DNA from 2 places in the Cellulosimicrobium sp. SJTW-1 genome. Region 2 is predicted to be linked to the other one. Evidence: riboswitches for the same ligand, from Rfam matches in the RefSeq annotation. Region 2 holds a riboswitch; the other holds the start of a gene.

Region 1 (11,252 bases), 860 kb from region 2:
CGTGCGTGGCGTCGTTCCTCGCGGTCGTCACGCTGCTCACGGTGACGATGAGCGGCGTGCCCGCGCTGGACGACGTCGTGCTGCTCGGCGTGCCGCTGCCGTGGCTCGTGCACGCGTACGGCTTCTACCCGGTGATCGTCGCGTTCGCGGTCGTGTTCGCGGTCGCGGCGGCGCGCAACGAGCGCCGGTACCGCGCGCTCGCCGAGGGCGCGGGCGGGCCCGACGAGCCCGGTCCCGACGACGGCGGTGCGCCGTGACCAGCGCGCTGCCCCTCGTCGCGATCGCGCTGCTCCTGCTCGCGACCGGGCTCATCGGGTTCTACGGCCTGCGGATCTCGCGCACCACGAGCGACTTCTTCGTCGCGTCGCGCACCGTGCGGCCGGTCTGGAACGCGTCGGCGATCAGCGGCGAGTACCTGTCCGCGGGCACGTTCCTCGGGCTCTCGGGCCTCGTGCTGCTGTCCGGCGCGGAGGCGTTCTGGTTCCCCGTGGGGTACGCGGCGGGCTACCTGCTCGTCCTGCTGTTCGTCGCGGGCCCCCTGCGGCGCAGCGGCGCGTACACGATCCCCGACTTCGTGCACGCCCGGCTCGACTCCGTGGTCGCGCGCCGCGTGACGAGCGTGCTCGTGCTCGTCATCGGGTGGCTGTACGTGGTGCCGCAGCTCCACGGGGCGGCGCTCGTCATCACGAGCGTGGCCGCGGTGCCGCCGTGGGTCGGCTCGGTGGGGATCGCGGTCGTGGTGAGCGCCGTCGTCGCCGCGGGCGGGATGCGCTCCATCACGTTCGTCCAGGCGTTCCAGTTCTGGGTCAAGCTCACCGCGCTCGCGGTGCCGCTCGTCTTCGTGCTCATGGCGCTCGGCGGGGCGTTCGAGCCCGGCGGCGCCGTCGTCACGTTCGACCCCGCCGCCGTGTTCCCCCACGAGGCCGGGCCGGGCGGCCTCGACGCGTACGCCACCGTCTCGCTCCTGCTCGCCCTCCTGCTCGGCACGACCGGCCTGCCGCACGTCCTCGTGCGCTTCTACACCTCGCCCGACGGCGGCTCGGCCCGCCGCACGACCGTCGTCGTGCTCGTCATGATCAGCGTGTTCTACATGGTGTCGAGCACGCTCGGGCTCGTGGCGCGGGTCGTCGCGCCCGACCTCGCGGCGCCCGGGGTCGCGGACACGGTCGTCCTCACGCTGCCGACCCGCCTCGTGCCCGGGCTCGGCGGCGAGCTGCTCGCCGCGCTCGTCGTCGCCGGGGCGTTCGCCGCGTTCCTCGGGACGTCGTCGGGGCTCGTGGTGGCGCTGGCGGGCGTCGTGAGCCAGGACCTGTTCGGCGGCACCGTGCGGTCCTTCCGCTGGTCCGCGGTCGCGTGCACGCTCATCCCGCTCGCGTTCGCGCTCGTCACCATCCCGCAGGGCCTCGTGACGAGCGTCGGGACGGTGTTCGTCTTCGCGGCGTCGGCCCTGTCCCCCGTCATCCTGCTCGGCGTGTGGTGGCGCGGCCTCACCGCGCGGGGCGCGGTGGCGGGCATGGTCGTGGGGGCCGTCCTGTGCGCGACGGCGCTGCTCGCGTCGTCCGCGCTCGTCGCCGCGGGGTACGGGAGCCCGTCCGGCGGCACGGCCGACGGCGTCCCTGGCGTCGTGCGCGCCCTGCTCGCCCAGCCCGCCGCCTGGACCATCCCGCTCGCGACGGCGACCGTCGTCGTCGTGTCGCTCCTCGACCGGCGCGGGCCGCCGCTGCGCACCGACCGGTTCCTCCGCCGCCTGCACGTGCCCGAGCGCCGGAGGGCCTGAGACCTGCAAGGCCGACGACGACCCGTCGCCATGGTCGGTGTCTGGGACCTCGCTCGAGCACCTGAAATCTGTAGCGTAGGAAACCTGAAATTCGTAGCGTAGAGAGCCTGAGATCCGTAGCGCGGGGCGCCGCTACGCCTCCGGCCGATCCCTCCGCATCTCACCTGGCGGGCGCTCTCGACCGCATGTCGGATGGGTCGTAGGATCGTGCCAACCATCCAGAGCGGTCGAGAGTCCTGGCTCGACGACACCGCAGCAACCCGCCGACGGAAGCCTCCCGAGGACAAAGGTGCTAACGCCAGGGTCGATGGAGTGACGCATGACCTCAGAGGCATCCTTCGCGCACCGTCCGGGCCGTCCTCGGCCGACGGTGTCGTTCGAGCTCATGCCCCCGCGCCGACCGGACGCGGCCCCGAAGTTCTGGGAGACGGCACGCCGTCTCGTCGCGACGCACCCCGACTTCGTGTCCGTGACGTACGGCGCCGCGGGCACCGACCGCGCGACCGCGCGCCAGGTCGTCGGACGCCTGCTCCAGGGCACGCCCGTGCTGCCGATCGCACACCTCACGTGCGTCGGGGCGTCGCGCGAGGACGTGGAGTCGGTCATCACCGACTTCCTCGACGAGGGCGTGCGGAGCTTCCTCGCGCTGCGGGGCGACCCGCCGCGCGACCAGCCGGACTGGCAGCCCGCGCCCGACGGCGTCCGGTCGTCGACCGAGCTCGTCGCGCTGCTGCGCGAGGTCGAGGCGTCGCGCTGCGCGTCCGACCCCGCCGTCGCGCTGCGCGGCGCAGCCCGGCCGCTGACGATCGCCGTCGCGACGTTCTGCGACGGCAACCCCGCCGCCGGCACGACGCGCGCCCAGGAGGTGCGCCGCCTCTGGCAGAAGCAGCAGGCCGGCGCGAGCTTCGCGATCACGCAGCTCTTCTACGACGCGTCGTCGTACACCGACTTCGTCGCCGAGGCCCGTGCGGCCGGCGTGACGATCCCCATCCTCGCCGGGCTGCTGCCCACGACGGAGCCCGCGCGGCTCCGTCGCGTCGAGGAGCTCACGGGCGTGCGCGCGCCCCAGCACCTGCTGGACGCGCTCGACGCCCTGCCCGACCCGGAGGCGCAGCACGCCTACGGGATCGCGTACTCGGTCGACCTCGCGCAGCGCGTCCTCGACGCGGGCACGCCCGGTCTGCACGTGTACACGTTCAACAAGCACCGCGCCGCTCTTGACCTGCTCGAGGGTGTCCACCTCGGCGGCGGGTCGGGCGGGACCGGGGGCGGCGCCAGCGCCGCCGCCGCCCCGCTCGTCCCGGACCTGGCCAGCGGGCCGTGGGTCACCGGCACCTCCCTGCCCACGACGAGCGCCGCCACGCACGGCGCGCCCGTCTGACCGGTCCTCCGGACCAGCAAGAGGTTTCGATCATGGCCACTTCCGTACACTCCCCTACCCAGAACCCGGTCGGTTTCCCCGCCGGCACCGTGCTCGGCTACCCGCGCATCGGTCGCCGCCGCGAGCTGAAGAAGGCCGTCGAGGCGTTCTGGGCCGGCAAGACCTCGGCCGAGGAGCTCGAGGCCACGGCCCGCGAGCTGCGCCTCGCGACCGTCCGCCGGCTCGTCGACCTCGGCCTCGGCGCCGACGACGCGTCCGTCCCCGGCTCGTTCTCCTTCTACGACCAGGTGCTCGACGTCGCCGCCTCCCTCGGGGCGGTCCCGTCGCGGTTCGCGTCGCTGACCGACGACGCGGGCCGCCTCGACCTCGCGGGCTACTTCACCGTGGCGCGCGGCCAGGGGGACGACGCCCCGCTCGAGATGACCAAGTGGTTCGACACGAACTACCACTACCTGGTCCCCGAGATCGGCCCGGACACCCCGATCCGCTTCGTCGACGACCGCGTCGCGCGCGAGTTCGTCGAGGCGAAGGAGGCCGGCGTCGTGACGCGGCCCGTCGTCGTCGGGCCGGTCACGTTCCTCGCGCTGTCCAAGGCCGCGGACGACGCGCCCGCCGGGTACTCGCCGCTCGACCGCCTCGACGACGTCGTCGCCGCCTACGCCGACCTGCTGCGCGCGCTCGCCGCGGCGGGGGCGCCGTGGGTCCAGCTCGACGAGCCGATCCTCGTCACCGACTCGGTCGACGTGCCGTTCACCGAGCTCGCCGCCGCCGTGGGGTCCGCGTACCGCGCCCTCGCGACCGACCTCCGCCCGGTGCCGAGCCCGGGGTCTTCGGCGGCCTCGTCCGCAAACCCGGCGGCAACCCCTGGTTCGGCGCAGGACGCGCGGCCCGCGATCCTCGTCGCCACGCCGTTCGGCGGGCTGGAGACGTCGCCGGACGGCGACGGCGCGACCTTCGACTTCCTGGCGACCCTCGCGGGCACGGACGTCGAAGCGATCGCGATCGACGCCGTCCGTGCGGACCTTCCGGACTCGCCCTACGACGACCTCCTGACGAAGACGCTCGTCGTCGGCGCGATCGACGGGCACAACGTGTGGCGCGCCGACCTCTCGGCAAAGCTCGACACGCTGACCGCCGCGCGCAGCCTCGGTGCGGGCGCGGTCGCCGTCGGCACGTCGACGTCGCTGCTGCACGTGCCGCACGACGTCGAGGACGAGACGTTCGCCGAGCCCGGCACGGCGTCGGGCACGACGCTCGACCCGCGCCTGCGCGACTGGCTCGCGTTCGCGGACCAGAAGGTCGGCGAGGTCGCGACGCTCGCCCGCGCGCTGACCGAGGGTCGCGACGCCGTCGCGGAGGAGATCGAGGCGTCCCGCGCGGCGGTGGCGTCGCGCGCGGAGGCGAGCGGCGTCGTCGTGCCCGCGGTGCGGGAGCGTGCGGCCGCGCTGACCGACGCGGACTTCGCGCGCGGTGACTACGCCGAGCGTGCGGCCGCGCAGCAGGAGCGCCTGAACCTGCCGCCGCTGCCCACGACGACGATCGGCTCGTTCCCGCAGACGCCGGAGATCCGCCGCGCCCGCGCGCTGTGGACGAAGGGCGAGCTGTCGGACGCGGACTACACGACCGCGATGCGTGAGGAGATCGCGCGCGTCGTCGCGATCCAGGAGGAGCTGGGCCTCGACGTCCTCGTGCACGGCGAGCCCGAGCGCAACGACATGGTGCAGTACTTCGCGGAGCACCTCGACGGGTTCGCGGTCACGGCGAACGGCTGGGTGCAGTCGTACGGGTCGCGCTGCGTGCGCCCGCCGATCCTGTGGGGCGACGTGACGCGGCCCGCGCCGATCACGGTCGAGTGGTCCGCGTACACGGCGTCGCTCACCGAGAAGCCCGTCAAGGGCATGCTCACCGGGCCCGTGACGATCCTCGCGTGGTCGTTCGTGCGCGACGACCAGCCTCTCGGCGACACGGCGAACCAGGTGGGCCTCGCGCTGCGCGACGAGATCGCGGACCTCGAGGCCGCCGGCATCGGGATCGTCCAGGTCGACGAGCCCGCGCTGCGCGAGCTCCTGCCGCTGCGCCGCGCGGACCAGCCGGCGTACCTCGACTGGTCCGTCGGGTCGTTCCGGCTCGCGACGTCGGGCGTGGAGGCGGCGACGCAGATCCACACGCACCTGTGCTACTCGGAGTTCGGCGAGGTCATCGGCGCGATCGACGGCCTCGACGCCGACGTGACGTCGGTCGAGGCGGCGCGCTCGCGCATGGAGATCGTGCCGGAGCTGCGCGACGCCGGGTACTCGCGCGGCATCGGGCCGGGCGTCTACGACATCCACAGCCCGCGCGTGCCCTCGACGGAGGAGGTCACCGAGCTGCTGGAGCTCGCCGTGAAGTCGATCGACCCGCGCGTCGTCTGGGTCAACCCCGACTGCGGCCTGAAGACCCGCCGCTACGAGGAGACCGTGCCGTCGCTCGAGCACCTCGTCACCGCGGCGAAGGCCGTCCGGGCCACGCTCGGCTGACCCCGGAGACGCCGGAGGCCGGGTCCCGTCAGGACCCGGCCTCCGTGTCGAGGGTGTCAGCGCTCGGTCGTGCCCGTGCCCGCCATCGGGAGGGCGAAGGCGAGCGTCGCCGCCGCGAGGCCGCCCACGAAGAGCCACACACCGCCGTCGACGCCGGACATGCCCGACCCCATGAGCACGAGCCCGCCGACGAACAGCGCGAACGCCACGACGAACCGTGCGACCGCGCCCGCGTGACCGGGGATGTCGCGCCCTTCGGTCCCGGTGGGGAGGGGGCTGTGCGCCGCCTGCTCGCTGGACGTGGTCATGGGGTTCTCCTTCTGAGGTCGGAACGGGAGCCGGACGTCGCCGTCGGCGATCAGTCCAGGTAGTTCTCCACCGTACCGGGGTCTCGCACGGTCGCCGCATCGGGGTCGCCGCCGAACTCGCGCGCGGCGCCGCGCTGGCGCAGCAGGTCCCAGCACTGGTCGAGCTCGACCTCGATCGCGCGGAGCCGCTCGTGCTCCTCGCCCCCGGTGATCTCACCCTGCGCGAGCTGCTCGCGGAGCTCGCGCTCCTGCGCCACGAGGTCGCTGATCGTCCTGCGGATGCCGCCGTCGGTCGCCATGCCGTCCACGGTATGCCCGACGGCGCGGGCGCGCCCCGGGAGGCCGGCCCCACGCGGCGCAGCGTCGGCGGTGCGCCCTAGGCTCGTCGCATGACGACGACGATCGGGCGCACGGTCCTGCTCTGCCGCGACCTCGACGCGAGCGCCGCGTTCTGGGCCGACGGGTTCGGCTTCCGCACGTTGTTCCAGGGAGAGACCGAGGGGTTCCCCCTGCTCCACGTCGGCCCCGGACGCGTCGACGAGCCCGGCCTGTGGCTCGTGCCGCTCCCCGAGGGCGGCGCCCCGCTCGTGTGCCACGGCCTGCCCAACCTCGTGCTCTACGTCGACGACCTCGACGCGACCCTCGCACGCCTCGCCGCGGCCGGGGTCGAGCCGTTCGTCGGGCCCGACGCCGACGCCGAGACCGGCGACCGGTTCGCGCACGTCCACGACCCCGACGGGCACCGGGTCGTCGTCGTGCAGCTCGGGACGACGACCGACCCCGCGTAGCGGGCTACCGAGCGCGCACCCATGTCGCGTCGTCGGCGAGGATCGTCACCTCGTCCTGGTCGACGACGAGGAACCCGCCCCCGATCCGCAGCTCGGCCGTCGGGCGGTCCGGGGTGCGCAGACGCACCCGGCCCGCCATGAGCGACGCCGCGACCGGCTGGTGCCGCGGCAGGATGCCCAGCGTGCCCGACGCCGCCGGGACCGTCACGCTCCGCGCCTCCCCCGCCCAGAACACCCCGGACGGCACCACCACCTCCACGAACACCAGCCGCTCCCCGGCGGGTGCGGCGGTCTCGGACGGGGACGGCAGGGCGACGGGCACGGAGTTCCTCCCGGACGGTGGACGGCGGAACCTCCGAGTCTGGCCGGGCGACCCGCTCGCCGGGCCCGGCACTTCGTCACCCGGGTGGGGCCGAAGGTCACCGGGGAGCCACCCGCCGCGGTGGTGCCGGCGAGCGGCCCGCGCGCCGACCGTGGGTGGCCCGCGTCACGATGGGTGCATGAGCACCCACGCGCACGGCATCCACCACTCGTTCGACTACGTCGAGCTCCCCGTGACCGACCTCGCCGCCGCGCAGGCGTTCTACGGCGCGGCCTTCGGCTGGGAGTTCGTCCCCTACGGCCCCGGGTACGCCGGGATCCGCACGGCGGCGGAGTCCGGCGCGGACGAGGCGGGCGGTCTGCGCCTGGCCGAGTCGGGCGACGTGACCCGCGGCGGTCCGTTCGTCCTGCTGTTCTCCGAGGACCTCGACGCGACGCTCGCCGCCGTGCGGGACGCGGGCGGCGAGGTGGTCGAGGGCCCGTACGAGTTCCCCGGCGGCCGTCGGTTCCACTTCCTCGACCCGAGCGGCAACGAGCTGGGCGTCTGGGCGACGTCCTGAGGGACGGCGTCGGCCGTCGCGCCGGGGGTACGCGGCGACCCGGGCGGCAATCACGTTGACGGCGGCGGGTGCCGAGGCGCACCATCGAGGGTGACGGTTGCCGTGGGCAGCCGTCCGTCGTGCCGGACGGGCACGACCACGGATCAGGATCGCGCCGACGGCGCGCCGCACGGGACGAGGAGACGCGGATGCACGGCACCGCAGGCTGCGAGGTGGCCATGGCGGCCTGCTCGGGCGCCCTCTTCCCCCGCACCGTCACCCGCTGAGACCACCGGGCCGCGGGCCGTCGTCCCCGACGCCCGCCTCGCTCCGTGGCGCACCGCCGTCCGACGACCCCGTCGTCGCCCGGCCGCGCCGGTCATGACGCGACGGCTGCGGGCACGCCGTCCTCCCCGCCCCCGGCGGCGCCGTCGTGCGCCCGGGCGAGCACGCGTCGTCGTGCACGCCCGCCGGGCCGCGGACCGTCCTGACACGGAAGCAGCGAACCCATGAACCCCCTGACCGAGAAGCAGATCCGCGCGTCGTTCGTCAACGCGTCCAAGCGCGAGGCCGCGCAGGCGACCCTCCCCGACCTCGACACGCTCGACTGGGACCGCCTCGACTACCTCGGGTGGCGCGACCGCAAGGCCCCGCTCCTCGCGTACGCCGTCGTGGAGGTCGACGACGAGCCGCGCGGCGTCCTGCTGCGCTCGACCGACGCCAAGACGGGCGGACGGCGCAAGCGCGCGGTGTGCGCGTGGTGCGAGGACGTCGTCGTGACGGACGACGTCAGCCTCTACGTGGCGCGCCGCGCCGGGGCCGCCGGGCGCCGCGGCAACACCGTCGGCACCCTCATCTGCACGCAGTTCCTCTGCTCGCAGAACGTCCGCCGGGCGCCCACCCGCACCGAGATGGGCGACGACGAGTCGATGCGCGAGCTGTTCGTCGAGCTCCGCGTCGACGGCCTCCGCGAGCGCTCCGCGCGCTTCGTCACCGAGGTCATGCGCGACGTGTGACCGACCGCGGCTCTACCTCGGCGGACCCAGGCTCTCCCTCGGCGGACCCGGGCTCTCCCTCGGCGGACCCGGGCTCCCCCTCTAAAGGCCCGGGCTCTCCCCCGCGCCAGGAGGGCCACCAGTTCCACCGGCCCAGGAGCGTCATCGTCGCGGGCAGCAGCAGCCCGCGCACGACGGTGACGTCGAGGAGCACGGCGACGGCCATGCCGACGCCGACCTCCTTCATCGCGACGAGCTCGCCCGCCGCGAAGCCGAGGAACACGATGCCGATGGCGACGGCCGCCGTCGTGACGACCGGGCCGGACGCGGTGATGCCGCGGAGCACGGCCCGGTCGTTCGCAACGCGCGGGTCCTCGCCGGGCGGGCGGGCGCGCCACTCCTCCGCGGTGCGAGACAGGAGGAACACCTCGTAGTCGGTGGAGAGGCCGAACACGAGCATGCCGACGAGCAGGGGCGTGGTGACGTCGAGCGCACCCCACGGCTCGAACCCGAGGAGCGAGGCGCCGACGCCGTGCTGGAACACGGAGACGAGGACGCCGAGCGTCGCCGCGAGCGTGAGGAGGTTGAGCACGAGGGCCTTGAGCGGCACCACGAGCGAGCCGGTGAGCAGGAAGAGCAGCACGAAGGTCGCGAGCACCACGACCCCGGCGGCGAGCGGGAGCCGCTGCGCGAGGTGCTCCTGGGTGTCGACGACCTCGGCGGCCGGTCCGGCGACCCGCACCTCCAGGTCGGTGTCGAGGGCGCGCACGGCGTGCACGAGGTCCTGCGCCTCCTGGGCCGTCGCGTCACCGCCCGGGCCGACGTCGGGCGTGAGGTCGACGACGGTGACCTCGGGCGGGTAGCCGGTGTCCTGCATGGCGTCCTCGACACCGGGCAGGGCGGCGGCCCGGTCGAGGAGGTCGGGCACCGCCGGGTCGTCGACCGGGCCCTCCACGAGCACGGTGACGGGCGCGACGCCGAGGTCGGCGAAGCGGGAGATGGTGGCGTCGGCGGCGAGGCGCGCCTCGGCGTCGGCGGGCAGCGAGCGGACCTCCGAGCTGCCGAGCGTGAGCGAGCCGAGGGGCACGGCGAGCGCGAGCAGGAGCGCCGTCGCGCCGAGCGTGACGAGCACGGCGTGGCGCTGCGCGGTGCGCGCGAGCCGGCCGAGCGTGCCGGCGCCGCCGCGGCCCGTCCACGGGTGGGACCAGGTGCGCGCGCCCGGCGCGGGGATCGCGCGGTGCCACGTCGCGACGAGCGCGGGGACGAGCGTGAGCCCGGCGGCGGTCGCGACGAGCACGACGATCGCGCCGCCCACCGCCATGCCGGAGAGCAGGGAGTCACCGAGCAGGAGGAGCCCGGCGAGCGAGATGGCGACCGCGAGGCCGGAGGCGAGCACGGCGCGGCCGGCGGTCGCGAGCGTGCGCCCGACGAGCTCGTCGAGCGGGAGGCCCGGGGACGCGGCGCGCTCCTCGCGGAAGCGCGCGAGCACGAGCAGCGAGTAGTCGACCGTGAGGCCGAGACCGAGCAGCGTCACGACGTTCACGGCGAACTCGTTGACGGGCACCACGCCGAGCAGCCCGCTGAGCACGAGCAGCGCGACCGCGATCGCGGCGAGCGCGGAGAGCAGCGGGACCAGGCCGGCCCGCAGGCCGCCGAGGACGACGACGAGCACGACGAGGAGCACCGCGATCGCGATCCCCTCGCCCACCGCGGCGTCGGTGATCGCCTGCTCGACGAACGCCTCCTCCGCGAGCAGCGCACCGCCCACGAGCACCTCGGGGGTGTCGACGGTGTGCAGCGCGTCGGCGACGCGGTGCGCGAGGGCGAGCGCCTCGTCGTCGGACAGCGCGGGGTCGAGCTCGACGACGACGAGCGAGCCCTGCGCGTCGTCGGCGATGAGCCCGCCGCCGGTGTAGGCGTCGGAGAGCTCCACGACGCCGGGCATCGCGCGGATGCCGTGCATGACCTCGCTCGCCTGAGCGAGGAGGTCGGCGGAGAAGTGGTCGCGGCCGGACAGCACCGCGACGACGGTCTCCCCCTCGGGGGCGAGCTCCTCGAGGCGTTCCGCCGCGAGGGCGGACGCGCTGCCCGGCGGGGCGGGGTCGACGTCGGAGGTCTTGTCGAAGACCGCCCCGCCGAGCACGGCGCCCGCGACGAGGAGGACGGCCCAGACGGCGAGGACCACGCCCCGGCGGCGGGCGGCGAACCGTCCGGTCCGGTGCAGGAGGCGTCCGAGCGTCATGGGTGCTCCCCTCGTCGGGAACTCGTCGGGGAGTCGTGGGGTCGGCCTCGGCCGGCTCGCCCACGACGTTCGTGCGGTGCGTCCGTGCGGCAGCGCGCGGACGTGAGCACCCTACGCGAGGGTGGGAGCGCCGTCGGACCGCGCTCCGCCCTGCGGGGACGCCCTGCCGGGCGCCGGACGAGACGGGTCGGGCGGGGGCGGCTCGTGCCGCCGCCCCCGCCCGGTGCGACCCGGGGCGGACGGCTCACGCCGCCCGCCCCGGGTCATCGGCTCAGCCGCAGCTGACGGCCTCGTAGGCGGCGTCCGCCTCGAACGTCCGGCCGTCACCGGTCGCGGAGACCTGCGCGACGCCGGCCTCGACCGACGTGGCACGCGTCGCGAACGA
Region 2 (11,252 bases):
CGGAGATCGAGGTCGAGGACCGCGAGGACGCGCGCGCGATCCTCCGGCACGGCCGCGTGCGGACCCGGGGCACGGCGGGCCGGTGGCGGCGCGGGGCGCGGTACGCCGTGCGGCGTCCCGGGCTGGTCGTCGCGGTGCTCGTCGTCCTGCTCGTCACGGCGTGGGCGGTCGTCCCGCAGCTCTTCACGTCGTACGACCCGCTGACGGGCGTGCCCGCGGACCGGCTGCAGCCGCCGTCGGGCGCGCACCTGTTCGGCACCGACCACCTGGGGCGGGACGTGTACGCGCGCGTCGTCCACGGCGCGTCGGCCTCGCTCGGCGCGACCGTCATCGCGGTCGCGGTCGGGCTCGTCGCCGGGTCGCTGCTCGGCCTGCTCGCGGGATTCTTGCGCGGGTGGGTGGACGACGTCGTCGGCCGGTTCGTCGACGTGCTGCTCGCGATCCCCAGCATCCTGCTCTCGCTCGCGATCATCACGGCGCTCGGGTTCGGGACGGTCAAGGTCGCGATCGCCGTCGGCATCACGAGCGTCGCGACGTTCGCCCGGGTCATGCGGGCCGAGGTCCTGCGCACCTCGACGTCGGTGTACGTCGAGACGGCCCGCGCGTCGGGGGTGCGCTGGTACGGCGTGCTGGGGCGGCACGTGCTGCCTAACTCGACGGGACCGGTGCTCGCGCTCGTCGCGCTCGAGCTCGGCACGGCCGTGCTCGCCATCTCGGCCCTGAGCTTCCTCGGCTACGGGACGCCGCCGCCCGCGCCGGAGTGGGGGTCGCTCGTCTCGGGCGGGCGCGACTACCTGGCCACCGCGTGGTGGCTCACGACCATGCCGGGCCTCGTGATCGTCGCCGTCGTGCTGTCGGCGAACCGCATCGCACGGGCCCTGGAACGGACCGGAGGGGACGCATGACCGCCACGACGCCGACCACCCAGGAGCGTCCCGGCCCGACGTCGGGCGAGGCGCCCGCGCTCGAGATCCGCGGTCTGGAGGTCGCCTACCGCACGCGCGACGGCGGCTCGTACGCCGCCGTCCGCGGCGTCGACCTCGCGGTCGGGGCGGGCGAGGTCGTCGCGCTCGTGGGCGAGTCCGGGTCGGGCAAGAGCACGACGGCGCACGCGGCCCTGCACCTGCTCGCGCGCGGGGGCGAGGTGATGGCAGGGACCATCCGCCTCGGTGGGCGCGACGTCGGGCGGCTCTCCGAGAAGGAGTGGCAGCAGGTGCGGGGCCGCGACGTCGGGCTCGTGCCGCAGGACCCGACGGTGTCGCTCAACCCCGTGACGCGCGTGGGCGACCAGGTCGCGGAGGTGCTCGTCATCCACGGCCTCGCGCGGCGCAAGGAGGCGCGCGAGCGCGCGGTCGAGCTGCTGCGTCAGGCCGGGATCGACGACCCGGAGGCCCGCGCGCGGCAGTACCCGTCACAGCTCTCCGGCGGGATGCGCCAGCGCGTCCTCATCGCGATCGCAGTCGCGGCCCGGCCGCGCCTCGTCGTCGCGGACGAGCCCACGAGCGCGCTCGACGTGACGGTCCAGCGCCGCATCCTCGACCACCTCGACGGACTCGTGCGCGACCTCGGCACCGCCGTCCTGCTCATCACGCACGACCTCGGCGTCGCGGCGGACCGCGCCGACCGCATCGTCGTCTTGGAGCACGGGGTCGTCGTCGAGGAGGGCACGGCCGACCAGGTGCTGCACGACCCCCGCCACCCGTACACCCAGCAGCTCATCGCGGCGGCGCCGAGCCTCGCGAGCTCGCGCCTCGTCGCAGGCGGCACCCCGGAGACGGCGCCGAACGACGGCGTCGTCCCGCGCGCCGACGCGAGCCGCGCCGCGGTCGCGAGCCGCGCCGTCGACCAGGGGATCGCGGTGCCCGACGCCGCCGGCCCGGACACCGCGAGCGCGCCCGTCCTCGCGGTGCGGGACCTGCGCAAGGAGTTCACGCTGCCGCGCGGGTCGGCGCACCGGACGCTCGTCGCGGTGGACGGCGTGAGCCTCGCGGTCGGGCGCGGCGAGACGTACGCGCTCGTGGGGGAGTCCGGCTCCGGCAAGAGCACGACGGCGCGCCTCGCTCTCCGGCTCGAGCGGCCCACCGCGGGCACGGTGGAGTTCGCCGGCGAGGACATCACGACGGCGCGCGGCGAGCGGCTGCGGTCGCTGCGCCGCGGCTTCCAGGTGGTCTACCAGTCCCCGTACGCGTCGCTCGACCCGCGGTTCACCGTCGAGCAGATCGTCACCGAGCCGCTCCGGGCGTACCGGGTCGGGTCGCCGTCCGAGCGGGCTGACCGGGCGCGTGCGCTCGTCGAGGACGTCGCGCTCCCGCCCGACGTGCTCCGCCGAGGACCGCGCGAGCTCTCGGGCGGGCAGCGCCAGCGCGTCGCCATCGCGCGGGCGCTCGCCCTGAACCCGGCGCTCGTCGTGCTCGACGAGCCCGTCTCGGCGCTCGACGTGTCCGTGCAGGCGCAGATCCTCGAGCTGCTCGTGCGGCTCCAGGCCGAGCACGGGCTCGCGTACCTGTTCATCTCGCACGACCTCGCCGTCGTGCGGCAGGTGTCCGACCACGTCGGCGTCATGCACCGCGGGCGCGTCGTCGAGCAGGGGGCGGCCGAGCAGATCCTGCTCGACCCGCAGGAGGAGTACACGCGGGAGCTCGTCGCGGCCATCCCCGGCCGCCGCGCGCACCAGGGGCGCACCGCGAAGTAGAACGGCCCGTCGCGAGGTAGCACACGGCGTGCTCTACCTCGCGACGGGCCGTTCTACCTCGCGGCGGTGGGCCGGGTCAGGCCTCGCGGTTCTCCGAGGAGAGGAACCAGGCCTGCTTCTCCAGGTCCGCGATGATCTCGTGCAGGATGTCGGCGCTCGTCGGGTCCTCGGCGTCCACGTCGTCGTGCACGGCGCGGACGACCTCGACCGTCTGCGCGATGCGCTCGACGACCGCGTCGACGGTGTCGCCGACCGACACGAGGCCGGCCGGGTACGGCGAGAGGTCCGTCGTCGTCGCGACGGTCTCGGTGCGGCCGTCGGGCACGACCTGGAGCGCGCGCATGCGCTCGGCGACGGTGTCGCTGTGCTCGCGCGCGGCGTCCACGACGTCGTCGAGCTGGAGGTGCAGGTCGCGGAACCCGCGGCCCGTGACGTTCCAGTGGGCCTGCTTGCCCTGGACGTGCAGGTCGACGAGCGCGACGAGCACGCGCTGCAGGTGGGCGCGGAGCTTCTCCGACGCCTCGAAGCGGGCCGTCGTGCGGTGGATGGTGGGTGCGGACATGGTGCTCCTCGCTCTCTCGGGGGTCGCCCGGAATCGTGCGGCGGTCACCCGGCTTCCGTCGGTGCCGTTCACTTGAACGATTCCAGACTAGGTCGCATTCCGCGCGCCCGCCAGCAAGGAGAGGCGTGCCTGACCTGCGGCGGGGCTCGTCCCGCGGCACGGCGCGTCACGTCCTCTCGCCAGGTGAGAGGACGGCGTCCGCCCTTGCCCCCGGCGGCGCGCGGTGGTCCGCTGGGGCCATGACCGACACCTCCCGGACCCCCGCCCCCGGCACCCTCCCGTCGCGCACGCTCGGCACCGGCGAGGCGGCGCTCGCCGTCTCCGCCGTCGGGTTCGGCGGCATGTCCGTCACCGACGCCTACGGCCCCGCGGACGCCGCGGAGGCGGAGGCCGTGCTGCGCCGCGCGCTCGAGCTCGGTGTGACGCTCTTCGACACGGCCGACGTCTACGGTCACGGCCGCAACGAGGAGCTGTTCGGCCGGGTCCTCGGGCCGCACCGGGACGAGATCGTCCTCGCGTCGAAGTTCGGGCTCCCGCCCGCGGGCGGCCACCCCGACGGGCGTCCGGTCGACGGCCGCCCCGAGTACGTCCGTGCCGCGGTCGACGCGAGCCTGCGCCGCCTCGGCACCGACCGCCTCGACCTGTACTACCTGCACCGTGTCGACCCCCAGGTGCCGATCGAGGACACGGTCGGCGCGCTCGCCGGCCTCGTGGAGGCCGGGAAGGTCCGCGGCATCGGTCTCTCGGAGCCGTCCGCCGCGACCGTGCGCCGCGCGCACGCCGTGCACCCCGTGACGGCCGTGCAGAGCGAGTACTCGCTGTGGACGCGCGACCCGGAGGACGAGGTGCTGCCGACGCTGCGCGAGCTCGGGGTCGGCTTCGTGCCCTTCTCGCCGCTCGGCCGGGGCATCCTCACCGGGACCGTGGACGCCACCGACGGCTTCGCGGAGGACGACGTGCGCCGCGCCCACGCCCGGTACGCCGGCGAGGCGTTCGAGCACAACCGCGGCCTCGTGCGCTCCCTGGAGCAGCTCGCCGCGGAGCGCGGCGTCACGACGGCGCAGCTCGCGCTCGCGTGGCTCCTCGCGCAGGGCGACGACGTCGTCCCGATCCCGGGGACGAAGCGCGTCGCGTACCTGGAGCAGAACGTCGCGGCGGCCGCGGTCGAGCTCACGCCGGACGACGTCGCGACGATCGGCGCGGCGATCCCGCGCGCGGCCGTCCAGGGCGTGCGGCACCCGCAGCCGGACCTCCTCGACGGCTGACCCGCCGCGCGGGCCGGCGGCGAGGACAGGTGGCCGCCCACCCTGCCTCGCGGGGCCGGGGAGACCTAGACTGGAGAGGTCCTGTGGGTCTCCCCGCGCAGAGGTCGGCTCCGATGTCGTGGCTGCTCATGATCTGGTGCGCGACGGCGTGCACGGCCGCCGCCGCGTGGTGGGTGCTGCGCCGGGCCGGGCGACCTCCGAGCCACCGGGCGGGCGGGCGCCGTCGTGCCGCCGCGGCACCGGACCCGCTCACGACGCTCGCGCTCCAGGTGCGGCTCACCGCGCTCGCCGCGGAGCTCCGGCGCATCGAGGCCGACCCGGACGTCTACGCGCGTGCCCACCACTACCTCGCGGTCCAGGGCGCCTACGACGCGCTGCTGCGCGAGGCCTGCCGGCTCACGGGGCTCCCGGTCGCGGACGCGCCCCTGCGCGCGGGCTTCCGCACCGGCGACGACGAGCGGTTCCGCGAGGAGCTCGAGCTCAGCGCGCGCGGCTGGAGCTGGTGACGGACCACCCGTGAGGGGCGGCACGGGACGGGCGAGGGGCCCGACGGCGGGACCTCCGCCGTCGGGCCCCTCGCCCGTCGTGCGCTCAGAGCGCGGAGTGGTCGCCGATCCGGTGGTAGGTGCGGTCGTGGTAGACGAGCGGCGACGCCGCCGCCTCCCGGGGCGCCCCGGGCGCGGTGCCGACGCTCGACGCGAGCGCGCGCAGCGAGACGAGGTAGGAGTCGCCCACCGGCGTGCGCTGGACGACCCGCCCGCGCACCCACGACAGCGCGCCGTCGATCACGGGCTCGCCCGTCGGCAGGCGCGACCAGCCGCCGTCCGCGAACCGGTCGATGCCGCTCGTCGCGAACCGGGCCGAGACGTCGTCCTGGTGGTCCGCGAGGAAGCTCACGGTCAGCGTGCGCGCGGTCGAGACCGCGGGCCACGACGACGACGTGGACGCGAGCGAGAACGCGAGCAGCGGGGGCGCGGCCGAGACGGAGATGACCGACGTCGCGGTGAAGCCGACGAGGCGGTCGCCGTGCTCGAGCGCGACGACGGCGACGCCCGCGGGGTGGCCGCGGAACACGGCCTTGTACTCGTCGGGGGAGAGCTGGGGCTCGTCCTGCTCGGCCAGGAGGGCCTCCAGGTGGGTGAGCTCGGCGGTCATCGGGCCACCCCCGCGAACGCGTCGGCGACGGCTGCGTCGGTGCGGGCCGACGGGCGGTCCTCCGCCGGGGGGAGCGGTGCCGTGGCGCGGCGCAGGGCGTCGCCCGCGCGCGCGAGCCACGCGTCCACCACCGGTCCCAGGTCCGCGAGCTGCGGCTCGGTGACCGTGAGCGACCGGGTCGGGACGACGGCGCCGAGCTCGACGAGCACGGGCCGCAGGTGCACCTCCCCGACGAGCGCGTGCGCCGGGTTCCCGGACACGACGAGCGGGACCACGACGACGCCCGCGAGCCCGTCGGGGCCGTAGAGGTCGAGGAAGGCCTTCAGCAGCCCGGTGTAGGACGCCTTGTAGACCGGCGTCGCCACGACGGCGACGGTCGCCCGGGCGAGCTGCTCACGGGCGGCGTCGGCCGCCGGATGGTCGGCGGCGAGCACCTCGCCGGCGAGCGACGCCAGGTCGACCGTGGCGACGTCGTCCGCGCCGAGGAGGTCGGCGACGCGGCGCGCGACCGTCTCGGCGGCGCCGAGCGTGCGCGAGCCGGGCCGCGGGTTGCCCGAGACGGCGAGCACCGTCGGGTGGGTGGGGTGGTGGGTCATGTGCACCTCGCAGTAGTCGTCGATCACGCTTGCCGTGCGGGCCGTCCTCGCCGGTGGCGGGGCAGGCCGGGCCCGGCCTGGTCATCTCCCGGAGCACCCCGCCGTGACAGGGGGTTGCCAGCCAGCGAGCCGGGGCTTGGCGCTGGCGCTCGTGACCTGGGGACGGGTATAGCAACCGCCCCGAGAAACTGCACCGGATCGGTAGGGTTTCTCAGTGGGTGGACGGATGTGTCGTCGTCGGTGACTCCTGTGCCGCCCCGTGCGGTCGCTCCTGCGCTGCGGCCGCCCGTGCCGGTGCGCGCGGAGTGAGACGGTGTGACGGGAGCTTCTGGCACAGGCGTACCGTCAGCAGGAGTTCCGCCCGCGTCAGACGAGGAGTACCCATGGACAGCCGACTGCAGTCCGTCTACGACGAGGTCCTGCGTCGCAACCCCGGCGAGGCCGAGTTCCACCAGGCCGTGCGCGAGGTCTTCGACTCGCTCGGCCCCGTGCTGCGCAAGCACCCGCGCTACGTCGAGGCCGCCGTCCTCGAGCGCGTGTGCGAGCCGGAGCGCCAGATCATCTTCCGGGTCCCGTGGGTGGACGACACCGGGCGCGTGCAGATCAACCGCGGCTTCCGCGTGGAGTTCAACTCGGCGCTCGGCCCGTACAAGGGCGGCCTGCGGTTCCACCCGTCGGTCTACCTCGGCATCGTGAAGTTCCTCGGCTTCGAGCAGATCTTCAAGAACTCGCTCACGGGCATGCCCATCGGCGGCGGCAAGGGCGGCTCCGACTTCGACCCGCGCGGGCGGTCCGACGGCGAGGTCATGCGGTTCTGCCAGTCGTTCATGACGGAGCTCTACCGGCACATCGGCGAGAACACGGACGTCCCCGCGGGCGACATCGGCGTGGGCGGCCGCGAGATCGGCTACCTCTTCGGGCAGTACAAGCGCATCACCAACCGGTACGAGTCCGGCGTCCTCACGGGCAAGGGCATCTCGTGGGGCGGCTCGCTCGTCCGCACGGAGGCCACGGGCTACGGCACGGTCCTCTTCGCGCAGAACATGCTGGAGACGCGCGGGCAGGAGCTCGACGGGCGCCGCGTCGTCGTCTCGGGCTCGGGCAACGTCGCGATCTACGCGACGGCCAAGGCGCAGCAGCTCGGCGCGAACGTGGTCGCGTTCTCCGACTCGTCGGGCTACGTCGTCGACGAGGCCGGGGTCGACCTCGAGCTCCTGCGCCAGATCAAGGAGGTCGAGCGCGGGCGCGTCGCCGACTACGCCGCGCGCCGTCCCGGGGCCCGCGTCGTCACCGACGGGTCCATCTGGGACGTGCCGTGCGACGTCGCGCTCCCGTGCGCGACGCAGAACGAGCTCGACGAGGCGGCGGCCAAGCAGCTCGTCGCGAACGGCGTCGTCGCGGTCGCGGAGGGCGCCAACATGCCCACGACGCCGAGCGCCGTCGCGCTGCTCCAGGAGGCGGGCGTCCTCTTCGCGCCGGGCAAGGCCGCCAACGCGGGCGGCGTCGCGACGTCGGCCCTCGAGATGCAGCAGAACGCGTCGCGCGACGCGTGGTCCTTCGAGTACACCGAGGACCGCCTCGCGCAGATCATGGCGGGCATCCACGACCGCTGCGTCGAGACGGCCGACGAGTACGGCACGCCCGGCAACTACGTGCTCGGCGCCAACATCGCGGGCTTCACCAAGGTCGCCGACGCGATCCTCGCGCTCGGCGTCATCTGACCCGAGCCGCACGACGACGGCCGTCGGTGCCCCGCGCGGAGCGGTGGCATCGGCGGCCGTCGTGCGCCCGTGAAAAGCCCTCCGGCCGAGAAGGGTCGGGCGCCTAGGGTGGCCGGATGGCGGCGGTCAGGCAGGTCCAGGTCACGTTCGACTGCGCGCAGCCACGGCGCGTCGCCCGGTTCTGGTGCGAGGTGCTGGGCTACGTCCCGGCGCCGCCCCCGGAGGGCTTCAGCACCTGGGACGACGCCGAGGCCTCCCTCCCGGCCACAGAGCGGGACGAGTGGTCCGCGTGCAGCGACCCCACCGGGGCCGGTCCGCGCCTGTACTTCCAGCGTGTCCCCGAGGGCAAGGTCGTCAAGAACCGCGTGCACCTCGACGTGCGTGCCGGCACCGGGCTCGTGGGTGCCGAGCGTCTCGCCGCGCTCGAGGCCGAGCGCGACCGGCTCGTCGCGCTCGGCGCGACGTGCGTGCGCGTGATGGTCGCCGACGAGGAGAACGAGTCCTGCATCGTCATGCAGGACGTCGAGGGCAACGAGTTCTGCCTGGACTGACCGCCGGGCCGACCCGCGGACCGCTCCGCCAGCCGGCCCCGGCGGTCGTGCCGAGGGGTGCCCTACGCGACCGTCGTGCGGACGGTGACCGGGATGTTGCCCCGGGTCGCGAGCGAGTACGGGCAGACGGCGTGCGCGGCCTCCGCGAGCTCCTCGGCGACGTCCTGGGTGACGCCGCCCCCGAGCTCGACGTGCAGCGTCGCGCCGAGCGAGAAGCCGCCGTCGCCGGTCGGGACGAGGTCGACCTCGGCGACGACGGCCGAGTCGGCCACGGGGACCTTGCGCTGCGCCGCGACCATCTTCAGCGCCGAGTGGAAGCATGACGACCACCCGGCCGCGAACAGCTGCTCCGGGTTCGTCCCGCCACCGGGGCCGCCCATCTGGCGCGGGACGGCGAGCGTGACGTCGAGCTGGCCGTCGTCGGACACGGCGCGGCCTCCGGCGCGACCGTCGCCGGTCGCGGTGGCCACGGCGGTGTAGAGGGTGTCAGCCATGAGGTGCCTCTCGAGAGTCGGGATCGAAGTAGAGTTACTAGTACGTCTACATCGGAGAACCTAGACTGGCGGCCGACCGCGCGCAAGGGCGGAGACAAGGAGGGGGCATGGTCGACGACTCGCCGACGCCCGGGGCGACAGGCCGCGGCACCGCGGCCGACACGCGCCGCCGCATCCTCGAGGCAGCCTCGGCGCTCTTCTACGCCCAGGGCATCCGAGCGACGAGCGCCGACCGCGTCATCGAGCAGGTCGGCATCACCAAGGTGACGTTCTACCGCCACTTCCGCACGAAGTCCGACCTCGTCGTCGCCTACCTCGAGGCGCAGGCCGCACGCGACCGTGCCGTCGTCGACGAGTCGCTCCGCGACGCCGAGCCGCTCGACGCCCTGAGCGCCCTCGCGGGCGCCATCGGCGCCGTGAGCTGCGTGCCGGGCTTCCGCGGCTGCCCGTTCATCAACGCCGCGGCGGAGACACCCGACCCGCAGGACCCGGTGCGCGTCGTCGTGGACCGCCACCGGCGCTGGACGCGGGACGTGTTCGCCCGCCTCGCCGCCGCGGTCGGCGTCACGGACGCCGACGCGACCGCGGCGCAGCTCATGATGCTGCGCGACGGCGCCATGGTCGCGGGCTACCTCGGCGACCCCGACGAGGTGGCCGCGACCCTGCGGTCCGCGTGCCTCGCCGCCGTCGCCACGGGACGGCCGACGCCGGCCTGAGCTCCCGCGCCCGGCCCGCGCCCGGAGTCGTCTACCCTGGCCGACGGCCGCCGTCGTGCGGGTCGCGCGACGCGACGGCCGCCGGACCGGACGACGGGAGAGCGCCATGACGACCACCCACCCCGAGGGGGGCGCGGCGCCCGCGGCCCGCGACGTGGCCCTCGAGCTCGCGGTCCAGGACCCCGACGGCGTCCGCGTGGCCGCGGCCGTGCGTGCGCACCGGGTCGAGCTGTGCGTCGGGCTCGGCGCGACGGGCGGGCTCACGCCCAGCGCCGGGCTCGTCGAGGCCGCGGTCGCCGCCGCGGCGGAGGCCGACGGTCCGGGGCCGCGCGTCGAGGTGCACGTGCTCGTGCGCCCGCGCCCGGGCGGCTTCGTCCTCACGCCCACCGACCTCGACGTCCAGGTGCGCGACGTCCGGGCCGCGGTGGCGGCCGGGGCGCGCGGCGTCGTCGTGGGTGCGCTCACCCCGGACGGCCTGGTCGACGTCGGCGCCGTCCGCGCCCTCGTGGACTCCGCCGACGGGCGCGAGGTCACGTTCCACCGCGCCGTCGACGTCGTCGCCGACCCGCTCGCCGCGCTCGACGCGCTCTCCGGGGCCGGGGTCGTGCGCGTGCTCACGTCGGGCGGTGCGTCGCGCAGCATCGACGGCACCGACCGGCTGCGCGCCATGGCGGCGCACGCGCGCGACGCGCTCGGCGGGCGTGTGCAGGTCATGGCCGGCGGGGGAGTGCGGCCGCAGGACGTCGGGGCCCTGGTGGCCGCGGGCGTCGACGCCGTGCACCTCTCGGCCAAGCGCGTCGTCGCGGACGACGCCGGGCCGGGGGGCGGCGGCGACGCCGGCTATGAGGTCACCGACCCCGAGGTCGCGCGGGCCGCGCGTGCCGCGCTGGACGCCGCTCGCTGACCCCGCTCCCGGCTCGCCGCCGGCGCTGCCGCCGTCCCGCCGCCGACCCCGTCCCCGACCGCTCCCGCCAGCGCGGCCTGCTGCGCCCGTGCGACGCGCTGCGCCCCGCACGACCCGCTGCGCCGGGACCGGCCACGGGCCGCCCCACCCCCTCCTGACCGTCCTCGGCACCTCGGCCGGACCCCGTTCCACGGGGTCCGGCCGAGCCCGTCGCGGCGCGATCCTGGTATCGATGTCTCAGTTAGGTAACTTTCCTGTCGTATTCGTAGGAGGGCCGGTGGCTATTAGTTAGTGTTCCTGCCACACGCCTGCGGGCGCCGAAGTACGACGTGAGGACGCGTCGTCCATGCGAAAGGACCGAAGATGATTCGAAGCACGGCGCGCAAGCGTCTGCTCACGGCCGCGGCACTCGTGACGGGCGTCTCGCTGCTCGCGAGCGCCTGCACCGGCGGGGGCGATGGCGAGGGTGAGGGCAACGGCGGTGAGGCCCGTGTCCTCAACGTCTGGGCCGGCACCCAGACGCCCATGGTCGCGAACTTCAACCCGTACGCGCCCAACCCGCTGCACGTGACGAACGGTGGCATCTACGAGCCGCT

Evidence for each region. A riboswitch is a leader RNA that binds a small molecule or an ion and turns the genes downstream of it on or off. The one in region 2 is predicted to bind S-adenosylmethionine.
Region 1: linked by a shared signal. The riboswitch ahead of RSE42_RS18340 (methylenetetrahydrofolate reductase) and the one ahead of RSE42_RS03075 (NADPH-dependent FMN reductase) in region 2 are both predicted to bind S-adenosylmethionine.

What each region holds. Positions count from the first base shown of each region.
Region 1 covers NZ_CP136680.1:4,074,134-4,085,385, forward strand. Annotated here, with positions in the region: gene RSE42_RS18330 (heavy metal transporter) at 1-257, shown strand, start outside; gene RSE42_RS18335 (cation acetate symporter) at 254-1,777, shown strand; SAM riboswitch class I at 1,989-2,091, shown strand; gene RSE42_RS18340 (methylenetetrahydrofolate reductase) at 2,097-3,158, shown strand; gene metE (5-methyltetrahydropteroyltriglutamate--homocysteine S-methyltransferase) at 3,191-5,674, shown strand; gene RSE42_RS18350 (hypothetical protein) at 5,731-5,982, opposite strand; gene RSE42_RS18355 (DUF2630 family protein) at 6,033-6,281, opposite strand; gene RSE42_RS18360 (VOC family protein) at 6,372-6,770, shown strand; gene atpC (ATP synthase F1 subunit epsilon) at 6,775-7,092, opposite strand; gene RSE42_RS18370 (VOC family protein) at 7,271-7,651, shown strand; gene RSE42_RS18375 (FBP domain-containing protein) at 8,140-8,646, shown strand; gene RSE42_RS18380 (MMPL family transporter) at 8,630-10,867, opposite strand; gene RSE42_RS18385 (family 16 glycoside hydrolase) at 11,139-11,252, opposite strand, start outside.
Region 2 covers NZ_CP136680.1:667,817-679,068, forward strand. Annotated here, with positions in the region: gene RSE42_RS03045 (ABC transporter permease) at 1-905, shown strand, start outside; gene RSE42_RS03050 (dipeptide ABC transporter ATP-binding protein) at 902-2,692, shown strand; gene RSE42_RS03055 (Dps family protein) at 2,769-3,254, opposite strand; gene RSE42_RS03060 (aldo/keto reductase) at 3,494-4,519, shown strand; gene RSE42_RS03065 (hypothetical protein) at 4,633-5,025, shown strand; gene RSE42_RS03070 (flavin reductase family protein) at 5,111-5,674, opposite strand; gene RSE42_RS03075 (NADPH-dependent FMN reductase) at 5,671-6,270, opposite strand; SAM riboswitch class IV at 6,325-6,427, opposite strand; gene gdhA (NADP-specific glutamate dehydrogenase) at 6,654-7,991, shown strand; gene RSE42_RS03085 (VOC family protein) at 8,108-8,542, shown strand; gene RSE42_RS03090 (organic hydroperoxide resistance protein) at 8,605-9,036, opposite strand; gene RSE42_RS03095 (TetR/AcrR family transcriptional regulator) at 9,144-9,752, shown strand; gene RSE42_RS03100 (copper homeostasis protein CutC) at 9,859-10,656, shown strand; gene RSE42_RS03105 (ABC transporter substrate-binding protein) at 11,020-11,252, shown strand, end outside.